2 regions of the Achromobacter sp. RT286_PF genome follow, and region 2 is predicted to be linked to the other one. Evidence: riboswitches for the same ligand, from Rfam matches in the RefSeq annotation. Region 2 holds a riboswitch; the other holds the start of a gene.
What was found. Region 2 has a riboswitch for thiamine pyrophosphate ahead of AC6LJY_RS16595 (sodium:solute symporter family protein). Riboswitches for the same ligand answer to the same signal wherever they lie in the genome.
Positions count from the first base shown of each region.

Region 1: linked by a shared signal. The riboswitch ahead of AC6LJY_RS14925 (LuxE/PaaK family acyltransferase) and the one ahead of AC6LJY_RS16595 (sodium:solute symporter family protein) in region 2 are both predicted to bind thiamine pyrophosphate.

Region 1 is NZ_JCBAMR010000016.1:99,764-107,662, forward strand. It holds gene AC6LJY_RS14920 (acyl-CoA reductase) at 1-1,372, opposite strand, end outside; gene AC6LJY_RS14925 (LuxE/PaaK family acyltransferase) at 1,369-2,451, opposite strand; TPP riboswitch at 2,521-2,612, opposite strand; tRNA gene AC6LJY_RS14930 (tRNA-Phe) at 2,720-2,795, opposite strand; tRNA gene AC6LJY_RS14935 (tRNA-Phe) at 2,882-2,957, opposite strand; gene hemA (glutamyl-tRNA reductase) at 3,173-4,447, shown strand; gene prfA (peptide chain release factor 1) at 4,532-5,614, shown strand; gene prmC (peptide chain release factor N(5)-glutamine methyltransferase) at 5,625-6,458, shown strand; gene grxD (Grx4 family monothiol glutaredoxin) at 6,590-6,916, shown strand; gene AC6LJY_RS14960 (UbiX family flavin prenyltransferase) at 6,924-7,487, shown strand; gene AC6LJY_RS14965 (tetratricopeptide repeat protein) at 7,567-7,899, opposite strand, start outside.
Region 2 is NZ_JCBAMR010000020.1:11,325-19,223, reverse strand. It holds gene AC6LJY_RS16630 (DUF4952 domain-containing protein) at 1-3, shown strand, start outside; gene hutG (N-formylglutamate deformylase) at 142-945, opposite strand; gene AC6LJY_RS16620 (MarC family NAAT transporter) at 1,356-2,039, shown strand; gene AC6LJY_RS16615 (Lnb N-terminal periplasmic domain-containing protein) at 2,065-3,036, shown strand; gene AC6LJY_RS16610 (hypothetical protein) at 3,235-3,438, shown strand; gene AC6LJY_RS16605 (LLM class flavin-dependent oxidoreductase) at 3,502-4,788, opposite strand; gene AC6LJY_RS16600 (3-oxoacyl-ACP reductase) at 4,794-5,576, opposite strand; TPP riboswitch at 5,683-5,787, shown strand; gene AC6LJY_RS16595 (sodium:solute symporter family protein) at 5,888-7,339, shown strand; tRNA gene AC6LJY_RS16590 (tRNA-Ala) at 7,460-7,535, opposite strand; gene xth (exodeoxyribonuclease III) at 7,604-7,899, opposite strand, start outside.

The sequences.
Region 1 (7,899 bases), on a different contig from region 2:
GGCCGTCGTGATGCCAGCCCGCTTCGGGCATGCTCATCGCGCCAATCGCGCTGACGCGGGTAACGCCTGCCGCGCCCAGCTGATCGGCCAGGCGATACAGCTCTTCGGGCGTGGCGGCCACGCCCGCTGTTTGCAGGTAGTGGTGGTGGGGCGCCACGCGCGCCGCCACCTCATCCAGCGTGTCGATACCGGCCACCACGATGCTGCGTTGCAGGGCCGTGGGCGACAGGGAAGGCGCGGTGTCCACATAAGAGACCGTCCACGCGGCATCGGGGTCGCCGATCAGCACGTCGGCGGCGTTGGACGGCAACTGCCATTCGATGGACTGCCGCCATTTGGCCAGCGCCGCCGATTCGGCCAGATCCAACGCGCGGCGCGGAAAGCGGCGATGCAGATTGGCCAGCTCGCCCGCCAGGTAAGCCGCAAAGTCGCGCGGCGATACCAGGCCGCCACGCTGCACGTAAAAAATCTGCGGCGAATAACAGCCCTGCTGGTCGTAGCGCATCACGTCCCATGCCGCACGGCGCGCCAGGGCGGGCGCCTTTTGTGCGTCCAGCGCGGCCGCGCTGACCACGCCAAAGCCCAGCTTGTGGCCATGCGGCAGAAAGCGCGTCGTGACGGGCAGGCGGCGCTGGATGGCATGCAGGGCATCGTTACCGCCGTACGCCACGACGGTATCGGCCTGCGCGTACAACGCGGCGGCGTCGTCCTCGCCCGCGCCACGCCACCAGACCACGGCCAGGCAGTCGGCCAGCGGTGGGTGCACCTCGGCCAACAGGTGCGCGAACCAGCCGGCAAACAGCGGCTCGGCGCTGGGCAGCTTGCCAATATTGCCGGCCTTGACCAGCAGGCCGCAGATCAGGCTCCACAATGCCAGCGCGGGCACGTTGCCGGCCCAGCTGTGCACCAGCAATTGCGGGCCATGCGCGCGCACCGCGCCGCCCTTGGCCGCGGGCTGAAAGCCGTCCAGCACCTTGGGGTTGGCGAAGTCTTCGGCCACAAAGCGATGCAGCTGCGGCGCGCGGAAGGTCTTGAAAAAGCCGGTCAGGCCCAGCCGCACCATCTGCCCGTCATAGCCGCTGACGATCGGCAACAGCGCATCGGCTTGTTGCCGAACCGGGTCGTTGGCATCCAGCAACCGGGCGATGGCGCGGTCGATGACGTTGATGATCTCCGACACCGTCATCGTCTTCAGATGCCGCGCGCTGGCCTGCTTGACGCGTTCGGCCAGCGCTTGCATCTGTGCGGCGGTCAGCACCGGCACGGCCACATCCACGCGCCGGCCGTCCTGCTCGAAGGGCAGGGTCTGCCATTGGACATCGGCCGAGGTCAGCCCCGGCAGATAGCCCGCTTGGACGCGTTGCACGCTCATGGCCGCGCCGACTGAATGAATTCTTCGACGGCCAGCGAGCAGCCCTTGGCCTGCGCGCCTTCAGCACGGCCCAGCAGCAAAAAGCCGCCATCGGCGGGTTGCCCGACGTCTTCAGTGAGGATGGTGCTGACCGAGTTGAAGTTGCCCAGGTCGCAGTGCGCCAGGATGCCGCGTTCGCCCGCGGGCACGGTGCGGCCGCTGGCGGGGTCGACCAGGCGCGAGCGAATCCAGTGCGGCCCCGATTTCACGGAAGGGACGGTGGCATTGCCGTCGTCATAAAACTGGGTGCTGAGTTCGGTCATGCCATACATGTTGATGCACAGCGATCGCGGCACGCCCAGCAGCTCGGACAGCTCGGAATAAAAGGTGTCCAGCGGCAGCTCGCGCGACTGGCCCTTGTAGCCGCCGGTGTCCAGGATGCGGCTGCCCGGCGGCAAACGGAACGTGCGGCCCGCGGTGCGCAGCGCATCGATCACATGCACGAAGCTGAAACTGGCGCCCAGCAGCGCATAGGGCTGGCCGTCGCGTTCAGCCTCTTCAAGGCGACGCCACAACCCATCCAGGTCGATGCCCTGCGGCGACATGAAATAGCGGCTGTCTTCGGTGCCGAACGCGGTCTTGGCCAGGGCCAGATAGTGGGCCAGCGACGAATTGGGCATGGCGGCTTCGTCCGGAAACAGAATGCCCATCGGCAGGCGCGGCGTGCCCCGCATGACGCGCGCGGCGAAATTGCGCGTCATGGACAGGTCGTAAACCTCAAGATGCGGGTGAAAGTGCCGCCCGCGCATGTCGGCGCGCGTAGTGCCGCTGGTCATGAAGACACGCTCGTCGGCCCGAGGCGCCTCGCAGCGCAGCTCCATCGCCTTGAAGGCGTCGATGGGCACGGCGGGAATGTCGCTCCAGGTCTTCACATTGCGCACGGTCGCGCCGCGCCGCTGGCAAAACGCGCGATACGGCCCGTTGGCGCCATATTGATACGCAAAAAGCCGTAGCGCCATCCGGTCGAACTGCGCATCGGTGCAGCCGTCCTGGGCAATGAATTCAAGAAGTTCCGCGACGGGCGGGGCAGCGTTGTTCATGGGCGTTCGTCGATTCCGGTACAAGGAAGCTCCGAAGCCCGCCCGCGCAAGCGGCGCAAGGGCGCGGCAGGGTCGGACGATTGCTCTTCTTACGCCGGCATGAACCGGGTCAAGTTCGCGGGTCTGAATCTCAGCACTGGCGTGCACCCCGGAGCGAAGGCAATGTTAACCCGCTCTAGGGTTCGCCGCTTAGGTCGAATCCAATTGACAAATCAAAGCAAAAAGCCCCGCAGTAGTGAATACCGGCGGGGCTCAAAGCTTGAATCTTTGGTGGCCTGGGGCGGAATCGAACCACCGACACAAGGATTTTCAATCCTCTGCTCTACCGACTGAGCTACCAGGCCAACACGTACACGGTGCAAAAAGCCCAGCGCGGCGGCTGGGCTTTTTTTGGGACTTGATATTGCTATCGCAATCCCAATAATTCTTTTGGTGGCCTGGGGCGGAATCGAACCACCGACACAAGGATTTTCAATCCTCTGCTCTACCGACTGAGCTACCAGGCCAACGAAGTCCGCAACTATACACAATTTTTTTTGCCCACGCCAGCCGTAGGGGCGGATCCGCCAACTATTTTTCGCCCCGTCGCGCCTGCCGACTGTTGGGTGAATGGAACGGAAGGTGCGACGCAGGGTCGCGGAAGTGGGCGCAAATGGCCTGGGGATAACCCGCAGGGGTATAATCTTTCAGTCATTTTCGTGGCAGTTCTTTACGCATCCACATGTCGGTCGCTGTCCTTGCCTTCGGTCTGAACCACACGTCCGCGCCGGTTTCGGTTCGCGAACGCGTGTCCATGCCCGTCGATCTGGTCAAGCCTGCACTGGAAGGTCTGCGTTCGGCATTCGGCGGTTCCGTCCGTGAAGCCGCCATCCTGTCCACCTGTAATCGCACCGAAATCTATTGCGCGGCCGACGGTCACGTCGCTGATCAATTGCCCGCCTGGCTGGCTGAACATAACCGCCTGGACGCCGGCACGCTGCGCCCGCACCTGTACCGCCATCATCAAGACGACGCCGTCCGTCACGCTTTCCGCGTGGCCAGCGGGCTGGACTCCATGGTGCTGGGTGAAACCCAGATCGTGGGGCAGATGAAAGACGCCGTGCGCGCCGCCGGCGAAGCCGGGTCGCTGGGCACCTTGCTGCACCAGATGTTCCAGCGTACGTTCTCGGTGGCCAAGGAAGTGCGGTCGCAGACCGCCATTGGCGCACAGTCGGTGTCCATGGCCGCCGCCGCCGTCCGCCTGGCCGAGCGCGTGTTCGGCAACCTGGACCAGGCCCGCACGCTGTTCATCGGCGCGGGCGAAATGATTGAACTGTGTGCCACCCACTTCGCCGCGCAACGCCCGCGCAGCATGGTGGTGGCCAACCGCACGGCCGAGCGCGCCGAAATCCTGGCCAACCGTTTTTCGGCCAGCACCATGAAGCTGTCCGACCTGACGGATCGCCTGTCCGAGTTCGACGTCATCGTTTCCTGTACGGCAAGCTCCCTGCCCATCCTCGGCCTGGGGATGGTGGAACGGGCTACGCGCCTGCGCCGCCACCGCCCCATGGTCATGATCGACCTGGCCGTGCCGCGCGACATCGAGCCCGAAGTCGGCCGCCTGGACGACGTCTATCTGTATTCGGTGGACGACCTGGGCCGGCTGGTGCAGACCGGCACCGACGCGCGCCGCGCTGCCGTGGTGCAGGCCGAAGCCATTATCGAAACCCGCGTCCAGGGCTTCATGCACTGGATGCAGTCCCGTGAAGTGGTGCCCGTTATCCGCGACCTGCACCAGGCCGCCGAAGACGTCCGCGCCGCTGAACTGGAACGCGCGCGCCGCCTCCTGGCGCGTGGCGAATCGCCCGAAGCCGTGCTGGAACAGCTGGCGCACGGGCTGACGCAAAAATACCTGCACGGCCCGCTGGCGGCCTTGAACCGCAGTGAAGGCGACGACCGCAAGCAACTGCTTGCCTGGATGCCGCGCCTGTTTCCCGGCCGCGATTCCCGCCGTTAGCGAATCTGCCCCACGCCCCGCCTCCTGGCGGGCGTTCGTCTTGTGGGCGCCCGCTATTCCCGTTTTTTCTTTGGTCATTCCCCCATGAAATCTTCCATGCGCAGCCGGCTGGAGCATCTGTGTAACCGCCTGACCGAGGTGGACGCGTTGCTGGCCCAACCGGAAACCGCGTCCGATATGGACCGTTTTCGCAAGCTCTCGCGCGAACGCGCCGAGCTGGAACCCGTGGTCGACGCGTTCACCGCATTTGCCCGCACTGAAGAAGACCTGGCGACGGCGCAGGAAATGCTGTCCGACCCCGACATGAAGGCCATGGCCGAAGACGAGATCAAGTCGGGCCGAGGCAAGCTGGAAAGCCTGGAAAGCGCATTGCAGCTCTTGCTGCTGCCGCGCGACCCCAACGACGGGCGCAGCGTGTTCCTGGAAATCCGCGCCGGCACGGGCGGCGACGAAAGCGCGTTGTTCTCGGGCGACCTGCTGCGCATGTACACCCGCTATGCGGAAGCGCGCGGCTGGCGCGTCGAGCTGATGTCGGAAAGCGCCTCGGAGCTGGGCGGCTACAAGGAAGTGATCGCGCGCATTGATGGCGACGGCGCCTACGGCCGCCTGAAGTTCGAATCCGGCGCACACCGCGTGCAGCGCGTGCCGGCCACCGAAGCGCAAGGCCGCATCCACACGTCGGCCTGCACCGTGGCCGTGATGGCGGAAGCCGACGAGATGTCGGAAATCGTCATCAACGCCAACGACCTGCGCATCGACACGTTCCGCGCCAGCGGCGCGGGCGGCCAGCACATCAACAAGACCGATTCAGCGGTGCGCATCACCCACTTGCCGACCGGCCTGGTGGTGGAATGCCAGGATGACCGCTCGCAGCACCGCAACAAGGACAAGGCCATGCAGGTGCTGGCCGCGCGCCTGAAAGACAAGGAAACGCGCGAGCGCCAAAGCAAGGAAGCCGCCGAGCGCAAGAGCCTGATCGGCACGGGCGACCGCTCCGAGCGCATCCGCACCTATAACTTTCCGCAGGGCCGCGTGACGGACCACCGCATCAACCTGACGCTGTACAAGTTGCAGCAGATCATGGAAGGCGACCTGGAAGAACTGACCGGCGCGCTGATCGCCGAGCATCAGGCCGAGCAGTTGGCGGCGCTGGGCGACGACCTCTGACGCGCGCGCGATGACGACGCCCCAGCTCAAAAGCCTGCTGCTCGACACCCGCCTGCCGCGCCTGGAAGTGCGGATGCTGCTTGAGCACGTGCTGCAAAAGCCGCGCGCATGGCTGCTGGCGCACGACACCGACCCGCTGGACCCCGACGTTGCCGCCGCCTTCAACGCGCTGCTGGCGCGCCGGTTGGCGGGCGAGCCGATGGCGTACCTGCTGGGCCACCGCGAATTCATGGGTCACCGATTCACCGTGACGCCCGACGTGCTGATTCCCCGTCCCGACACCGAAGTGCTGGTGGAAACCGCGCTGGAGTGCGTGGCGGGTATCGCCGGGCCTGCCGTGCTGGACCTGGGCACGGGCAGCGGCGCCATTGCGATCTCCATCGCCCTGGCCCGACGCGATGCGCGCGTGATGGCGTCCGACGTCAGCGCCGCCGCGCTGAAGGTGGCGGCGGCCAACGCGTGGGATCTGACCGCATCGGTGCGTTTCGTGGAAGGCAGCTGGTTCGATGCGGTGCCGGCCGGCGAGGGTTTCGATCTGATCGTGTCCAACCCGCCCTATGTGGCCAGCAACGACCCGCATCTGGACCAGGGCGATCTGCGCTTTGAACCTCGCGGTGCGCTGACCGACGGCGCGAGCGGGCTGCAAGACTTGAGCCGCATCGTGACGGGCGCCGCCCAGCACCTGAGGCCGGGGGGCGCGCTGTGGCTGGAACACGGCTGGGACCAGGCGCAGGCGGTACGCGGCTTGCTGGCCGATGCCGGGTTCGAGAATGTGCACAGCCGCCACGACCTGGCCGGCATCGAACGAATTTCCGGCGGACGCCGGCCTGCCGCGCGCGGTTGACCCGGGCCGTCTGTTACAAGAGTTTGGCGCGGAAAACGCGTTTGGCCTGACCCGCTTCCGGGGATTTCGGGCGGATTTTTCCGCTGTACCTATAATTGGCGTATTCCGTTATGCCTGTCCAAGAGACCACCATGAGCGACGTTCAAGAATTCATCCGCGAAACCGTGACCCAGCACCCCGTTGTGCTGTTCATGAAGGGCACCGCCCAATTCCCGCAGTGCGGCTTTTCCGGCAAGGCCATTCAAATCCTGAAGGGCTGTGGCGTGAAGAAGCTGGTCACCGTCAACGTGCTGGAAGACGACGAAGTCCGCCAGGGCATCAAGGAATTCTCCAGCTGGCCCACCATTCCCCAGCTGTACGTGGCCGGCGAATTCATCGGCGGCTCGGACATCATGAACGAGATGAATGAATCCGGCGAACTGAAGACGCTGCTGGAGCAATCCGGCGCCACGGCTTAACGCCGCGATGCGGCGGCTTGTTATCGGCATCACCGGCGCCACGGGCGCGTTGTACGCGGTGCGCATGCTGCAAGCCTTGCGCGGCGTGGATGATGTCGAGACGCATCTGGTGGTGTCCGCCTCGGGTGTGCTGAACATCAAGCACGAGCTTGATGTCAGCCGCCACGACGTCTACGCGCTGGCCGACCACGTGCATTCGGTGCGCGATGTGGGCGCCACGCTTGCCAGCGGCGCATTCCAGACCGCCGGCATGGTGATCGTGCCGTGTTCGATGCGCACGTTGGCGGCGGTGGCCCATGGCCTGTCCGACAACCTCATCACACGCGCGGCCGACGTCACCTTGAAGGAACGCCGGCGCCTGGTGATGCTGGTGCGCGAAACGCCGTTCAACCTGGCGCACCTGCGCAATATGACCGCCGTAACCGAAATGGGCGGCATCGTGTTTCCGCCGCTGCCGGCCTTCTATCACCGCCCGTCGTCCATTGAAGAAATGGTGGATCACACCGTAGCGCGCGTGCTGGAATTGTTCGACATCATCGTGCCCGGCCCGCATTGGGAAGGCATGAAGTAGCCAGGCCGCTGCCGGTGTGCCGCGTGAAATGAAACAGCCCCGCCTGCGGGGCTGTTTGCATGCTGGCGGCGGCCCGGGCTTACTCCACCAGCCCCAAGCCATTAAGCGCTGCCAGATTTTCCGGCCATTGACGCGCGCGGGCGTTTTGCAATTCGATGCGCGCCCAGGCCATCCAGCCCGCCCATTCAATGCGCTTGTCCCACGCCGTGCCCCAGGCCTGCAAAGCCGCCAAGCCAGCTGCCGCATGCGTTTTGGCCGCGTCGAAATCGCCCGAGGTCAGCGCCAGTTGCGCCAGCAGCAAACGCGGTTCGCCCACCCACGGGTTATGCGCCACGGCGGCTTCCAGAAGATGGCGCGCGCTATCCATTTCCGTCAGCGGGTGCATGCGCGTGATGACCTGCCAATACAGCGC
Region 2 (7,899 bases):
TAACGCCTGTCCGACGTCGGCGTCAGGCGCGCGCAGCCCGCGGCGCCACATCCCGTGCATGGGATGGGCCGGCTGCGCACGCCGGCCAGGCGCGCGGGCCGGGGCTGATTGCGCTGCTTTAGTTGGTAGGGCTCTTGGGGCTCATCCCCGGCGCGCCGTCGTCTGCTTGAGCGCAGCGCCGACCATCGCCTGCACCACCGGGATGACCTTGTCGGCTAGATCCGGGCGGTAGCCGTAGGGGTACGTTTCGTCCATGTAGGTGGACTGGCACATTTCCAGTTGAATGGCATGCACGTTGTCGGCCGGCGAACCGTAGTGGCGCGTGATGTACCCGCCCTTGAAGCGGCCGTTCACCGCCCAGGTGTAGTCCTTGCAGGTGTCCAGTTGCGCCTGCACGGCGGCCAGGATGTCGGGCGCGCAGGCCGCGCCATCGGACGTGCCGATGTTCAGGTCGGGCAGCTTGCCTTCGAACAGGCGCGGCAGCACGCTGGCGATGGAATGCGCTTCCCACAGCAGCACGGTGCCGTGCTCGGCCTTGATGCGATCCAGCTCGCTGCGCAGCTGGGCGTGATACGGCTGCCAATAGGCTTGCAGGCGGTGTGCGCGTTCGGCGTCGGTCAGCACGCCTTCGTTCTGGTACAGCGCTTCGCCGCGAAAGGTCTGCGTCGGGCACAGGCCGGTTTTGGTCTGGCCGGGATACAGGCTTTCATCGTTGGGCGGGCGGTTCAGGTCCACCACGTAGCGCGAATAACGCGCGCCCAGCACCGACGCACCCAGCGCCTGGGCAAATTGGTACAACGTGTCCAGATGCCAGTCGGTGTCGCCGGACTGCAAGGCCAGCGGCGTCATCTGCGGGCGCTGCGCGTCGGGAATCTGGCTGCCAAGGTGGGGAATGGAGATCAGCAGCGGGGCGGTGCCACGGCTGAAATGGAAAAGATCGCTCAAGGGAAAACTCCGGGGTCACAAAATAAAGGTGCGGCAAATGCGTCGGCCGCGGTGTGGCGCCTATATGTAGGGCGCTTTGATGTGGCGCCCTTGCGTTGCGCCTGTGTTCAGCGCCTGTGTTCAGCCCATGTGTTTCGCGCCTGTTTAGCGCCTGTATCCTGGGCAACGCACGCCACCGCGACAATTGCAGCAGTTTAATAGACGTTGATAATCAGAAAGTCGTGAAGCAGATCGGTGTGAGGCGGGCTGCCATTGCGCCCGGCATTGCGCCCGGCGTTGCGCCAGGCATCGCGCCCGGCATCGCGCCGAACGCGGCCGGAAGTGTGTAAGGTAGCGGGCACTGCATGATTGAACCGTCGCGCCCGGCAAGGCGCCTGTCGCGAATTGCGCGTCCTTTTATCGGGAGTTCCATGATTGATGACCTGATCCAACTGGGCAAGCTGATCAGCCTGGGTCTGGCGCTGATGCTGCCGTTGGCCAATCCGCTGACTTCCATGACGCTGCTGCTGTCGCTGGGCGCGCAGATTCCCTACAAGGAACGCGAACGCCAGGTTACGCAAGCGGCGTTTTACGTGGTGGGCGTGATGCTGGTCACCTACTACGCCGGCGCGTGGATCATGCATACCTTTGGAATTTCGATTCCCGGACTGCGCATCGCGGGCGGCCTGATCGTGGTCAGTATCGGCTTCAGCATGCTGTTTCCGCCCGCTGAGCCGCGCACGCTGGCCGCCGAAGCCGCTGCCGACGCACAGACACGGCAAACGCCCAACATCGCCTTCGTGCCGCTGGCCTTGCCGGGCACGGCGGGGCCCGGCACCATCGCCATGATCATCAGCGGCGCGGCCTCGGTGGACGCAACCATCACGCCGCAATACGCGCCGTGGGTCGTTGCCGTGACGCCGGTCATCGTGTTCGCGCTGCTGGGCCTGTTGTTCTGGGTGTGCCTGCGATCAGCGGGCCGTATCGTCGCCGTGATCGGGCAAAGCGGCGTTGAGGCCATTTCGCGCGTCATGGGCTTTTTGCTGGTGTGCATGGGCGTGCAATTCGTCATCAACGGCGTTATGGAAATCGTGGGCGTTCATGCCGGTGGCTAAGAGGGCGGTGCGCAGGGCGGCGGCCATGGCGGGACGTGTGTTGCTGTCCTTGCTGTTGGCGGGGTCAGCGTTGTGGGGATGCCTGGCGCTGGCCTATCAGGCGCCCGGCGGCAACTGGGGCAAGGGCGCTGCGGGCGTCGCATGGACGGCGCTTTGCGTGGTGGCGATGGTGGCCGTGTGGCGGGCAGCACCGTGGCGACGGCGCGCGGGCTGGGGCTACGTAGTCGGGCTGGCGTTGCTGTGCGCCTGGTGGCAAACGCTGGCACCCTCCAACGACCGCATCTGGGCCGACGACGTGGCCCGCATGTTGCGCGGGTCCGTGCAAGGTTCCGTCGTCACCCTGCAAAACGTCCGTAATTTCGATTGGCGCGCGGACGACGACTACACCGTCCGCTGGGAAACGCGCCAATACGATCTGGACCAGCTCGTGTCCGTTGACATGGTGCTGTCGTACTGGGACGGCCCGGCCATTGCCCATACGCTGGTGTCCTTCGGCTTTGCCGACGGCCGCCACGTTGTTTTCTCGGTTGAAATCCGCAAAGAACGCAGCGAGCAATTCTCGGAAATCGGCGGCTTCTTCAAGCAGTTCGAACTCAGCGTCGTGGCCGCCGAAGAACGCGACATCCTGTATGTCCGTGCCGGGCCGCGTGGCGAAAACGTCTACCTGTACCCGGTCCACATGCCGCCGGACGCCATGCGCCGGCTGTTCGTGTCCTACGTGGACACGGCCAACGCCCTGACCACCACGCCGCGCTTCTATCACACGGTCACCGCCAACTGCACCACGCTGGTCTATCACATGGTCAACGCCATCGTGCCCGGCCTGCCACTGGATTACCGCCTGCTGCTGTCGGGCTACCTGCCCGAATACCTGTATGAACAGGGCGGCCTGGACCCCAGTGTGCCGCTGGACGCGCTCCGCAAGCGGGCGGCGGTGGGGGCGGTGACGACGCCGGAGGAAGATCCGGTGGCGTTTTCGAGGCGTATTCGGCGCTGAACGGCAGCACGGTGGCGTTTTCGGCCCAGCGGTATACACCTGTTTCTCGCAATTACGGAACAGTGTTTTCCAGTGAGCATTTCACGCCAATTTCACGCTTGTGCAGTAAATTACCTTCCAGCTGCGGCAGATGTTAGTTTTCTGAACGCGATCTTTCATCCGGTATCCGAACCGGTAGGTTTTTAAGGAGTGCGTCAGATGCTTTGGCTGACGCTGGTTATTACCTTCATTCTCGCGGTCGCCGTCGGCGCCGTGCTGTCCCGTCATCCGGGCATTGTGTTGTACGACTGGCTGGCAACGCGCCAAGTCAACCGAAAAGCGGCTGCCCAAGAGCGGCGGCGTCTTGCGCAATTGCCCACGCACGCGCACACGCATCCGGCACCTGCGCCTTCTGTCGGCTAGTTGCTCGTCGCTTGAAGGCGCTTGCGCGGACGTCCGCGCATGTTGCTTCAGCGTCTATCGCGTCTATCCCGCCGGCCGCTCCAGCCCCAGATGCCCCCGCAGCGTAGTGTGTTCGTATTCCGTACGAAACAAGCCGCGCCGCTGCAACACCGGCACCACCTGGTCCACGAAGTCATCGATGCCGCCCGGCAACGACGGCGGCATCAGGTTGAAGCCGTCGGCGCCTTCGTTACGGAACCAGTGTTCCATCCGGTCTGCGATTTGCTCGGGCGTGCCCACCATCGTGCAGTGGCCGCCACCCGCCGCCAGGCGGCCCAGCAGTTGTCGCACGGTGGGTTGCTCGGTTTCAATGATGCGCAAAATGGTGGCGTAGCGGCCCTTGGGGCCCTTGAATTCATGCAGCGGCACCAGCGCCGGCACGGGAGCGTCCAGCTCCCAGGTGCTGCAATCTTGCAGCACGAAGGTGCCCAACTGCCGTAGCGATGCGTCGCTGGGCAGCAACACGTCCAGCTCGCGCTGTTTGGCACGGGCTTCGGCTTCGGTTGACCCCACGTACGTAACCAGCCCCGGCATGATGGGCACGAAGGCGGTGCGCCCTGCGTCGCGTACGCGTTGCTTGATGTCGCGGTAATACGATTGCGCGGCCGGCAAGTCATAGGCCACGGCGTAGATCGCCTCGGCTCGCCGGGCGGCCAGGTCGCGGCCTTGGTCGGATGCACCGGCCTGGAACAGAACGGGGTGGCCTTGGGGCGGGCGTGGCACGGTCAGCGGGCCGTCCACCAGGAAGTGGTCGCCGTGATGGTGGATCGGGCGCACGCGCTCGGGCACGCCATAGACGCCGTTGCGGTCGATGGCCAGGGCATCGTCCTTCCATGAATCGAACAAGCGCAACGCTACGTCCACGAATTCTTCGGCGCGCGCGTAGCGCCAGTCGTGCCCCGGCATGGCTTCAAAGCCGTGGTTGCGGGCTTCGGCGTCGAACATCGACGTGACGACGTTCCAGCCCATGCGTCCGCCCGATATGTGGTCCAGCGACGCCACCATGCGCGCCGCGTGGAACGGCGTGAAAAAGGTGCTGGACACGGTGCTGATCAAGCCGATGTGCGTGGTGGCGCGCGCGATGGCGGCCATGGTCGTCAGCGGCTCCAGGTACCAGCGCGGGCCGTCGCCGATGTTGTCGGTGGACTGGCCGTCGGCGAAAAAAATGGCGTCCAGCTTGCCGCGTTCCGCCGTGCGCGCCAGCGATTCGTAATAGCGGATATCGCCCAGGCGTTCAGCAGCCGAGTCCGGATGTCGCCAGGCGGCGCGGTGGTGGCCGCAGCCGAAGATGAACAGGTTCAGGTGCAACATGGAGATCAGTTCTTCACGAGGCCGCCGTCCACGACCAGGTTCTGGCCGGTGACGCTGCGCGACCAGGGGCTGGCAAAGAACAGCACGGCATCGGCGAACTGTTCCGGCGTGGTGACGGCGCGCAGCGGCGTGCTGGCGGCGATCAGGTCGAACACGGCTTCTGGCGTGGCGGCCGACGCGTCAGTGGTGCGCAAGAGGCCGCCGGACACCATGTTGACCGTGATGCCGTCGGGCCCCAGGTCCTGCGACAGCGTGCGCGTGAACGACAGCAGCGCGGCCTTGGCGGCGGTGTAGTCGTGATACGGCACCACCGGGTTCTGGACCAGGTTGGTGCCGATGTTGATGATGCGGCCCACCCCAGCCTGGCGCATGCCGGGCAGGGCGGCTTGCGTCGTGTTCAGCGCGCCGCGCACGCTGCCTTCGATCTGCTGATTCAAGTGGTCCCAGGTCAGCGTGTCGGCATGGGGGCGCGCGTCGCCGTTGAAGGCGAAGGCGGGCAGGGCGTTGTTGACCACCGTGGTGACGGGCATGCCGAAGTGGCTTTGCGCCTGTGCGATCATGGCGGCGACGGCGGTTGCGTCGCGCACGTCGGCCTGAACCGCCAGCGTCCGTTGCGGCGCGGTGGCGGCCAGCGCCTGCGCGGCCTGGGCGCTGTTCAGATAATTGATCACCACCTTTGCGCCTTCCCGCAAAAAGGCCCGTGTGATGTGCGCACCCAATCCGCGGGCGCCTCCCGTCACGATTACCAGTTGTTCATTCAAGGCGGGGGCGGGGTGGGCAATGGGCATGGTGGGCTCGTCGGTTCACCGGCACGCGTGCAATCAGGTGCCGCAAGCGGGCGAACTTAGCATAAATCGATGCGTTGACATTGGCTTGCCGCGACCCTAATCTTGCGGCAATTCCTGGGGGAGCCTGTTTGGCTGAGATTCCGCGTTGTCGCGGTAACCCTTTGAACCTGATCCGGGTAATGCCGGCGAAGGGAAGGACATCGCGCCATTCGCGCGCCCTCCCTAGTGCTTTGATCCATCAGCGGCCCGCCTTGCGGACGGGGCCGCAACGCGCGTCCGGCCGTTTGCCGGGCCAGGGAGGACCGCTTTCCATGCTGACCCAAACCACCGCCTTGATGTGGCTGCTGCTCTTTTCGGGTGGCTTTGCCGCCGCCAGCGTGCTGTATACGCGACGCAAGCGCGGCACGCTGGAAGACTACATCGTGGCGCGCAACAGCCAGGGCGCTTTTGGCACCATCCTGACGCTGATGGCGTCCACGCTGGGCGCGTGGATTCTGTTTTCGCCGGCGCAGGCCGCCACCTGGGGCGGCTTGGCGGCGGTTATCGGCTACGCGCTGGGGTCCATGTCGCCGCGTCTGGTCATGATTCCGTTGGGCCGGCGCATGCGCGAACTGATCCCGCACGGTCACACGCTGACGGAATTCCTGATGGCACGGTACGGACGGCCCATGTACGGGCTGGCGCTGTTCATCATGCTGTTCTACCTGTTCATCGCGCTGTCGGCCGAGGTCACGGCCATTGCCAAGCTGGTCACCATGCTGGCGCCGGTGCCGCTGTGGGCCACCGCCGCCATCGTGATGGGCACGACGCTGCTCTACACCACGTATGGTGGCTTGCGATCATCGATCTTCACCGATCAGGTGCAGATGATGGTCATCGTGCCGCTGCTGGTGATTCTTTGCGTGGTGGGCTGGCAGGCGGCGGGCGGGGCCTTGCCGACGATCGAGGCTTTACGCGCCAAGGCGCCACAGCTGCTGGATCTGACCGATCCCGTGGGTGTGAAGGCCGGCCTGACCTTCTTCGTGGCGATTTTGCTGACCGGCATCTTCCACCAGGGCAACTGGCAGCGCATCTATGCCGCCAAAGACACGCGGTCAATGCGCAATGGTTTTTTGCTGGGGGGCATCCTGGCCGCGCCGTTCATCTTCCTGATGGGTTTGTTCGGCCTTGCGTTTGTCGGGCTGGCGCCGCAGGGCGATAGTTCCATCGCGCTGTTCAGCGTCATCATGCCGCACGCGCCCGCCTGGTTCGTGATCGCGCTGATCCCGTTGGGCCTGTCGTTGGTCATGAGCACGGCCGACACCGCCATCAGCGCCGTGTCCAGCATCGTGGCGGTGGATATGCGCCGCCTGATGCCGCGCGCCACCGGCATGGACATGAAGCGTCTGGCGCGCTGGGCGGTGTTGCTGCTGGCGATTCCGGTGATGATCGTGGCCTCGCAGGGCTATAGCGTGCTGTATCTGTTCCTGCTGGCCGACCTGCTGTGCTCGGCCGCCGCGTTTCCGGTGTTCTATGGCCTGTTCAGCCGCAAGCACGATGGCGCCACCGCAACGACCGCGACGGTCGCGGGGCTGGCGGCCGGACTGTTCTTCTTTCCGGCGCCGGGCGACAAGCCTACGTTTCTGCTCGAATCGTTCCTGCTGGCCGCCTTTGTCCCGGTGCTGGTCACCGTGTTGATGCGCGGGATGCGTCGCGGCGTCGAGGAGTTTGATCTGTCGACACTGAGCGCGGCGGTGCGCCGTTTGGACAAGGACCCGGCCTGATGGTGGCTTGAAATATGGCCGGAATTCCGGCCTGAATTCCGGCCCGATCCCGCGCCGCCAGCCAAAACAAAAAAGCCTTGGAACCCGTTGCGGTGTCCAAGGCTTTCTTGTCTGGAATATTGGTGGAGCGGAGGAGGATCGAACTCCCGACCTTCGCATTGCGAACGCGACGCTCTCCCAGCTGAGCTACCGCCCCAATGAAGCAAGAGCAAAACTATACCTGAACAATAAAGCGCCGCGCAATACGGCGCGGCGCAATTATTTTCAGACGAATTCCAGGGTGGCCACCACCGGCGCGTGGTCCGACGGCTGCTCGTTGCGGCGCGGCTCTTTGTCGATGACGCAGGCCACGCAGCGCTTGACCAGCGGGGCCGACAACAACACGTGGTCGATCCGCAGGCCGGCATTGCGACGGAAGGCGAATTGCCGGTAATCCCACCACGAAAACGACTTTTCGGGCTGCTCGAACAGGCGGAACGAATCGGTCAGGCCCAGCTCCATCAGGCTGCGCAAAGCCGCGCGTTCCGGTTCAGACACCAGCACCTGGCCTTCCCATTTCT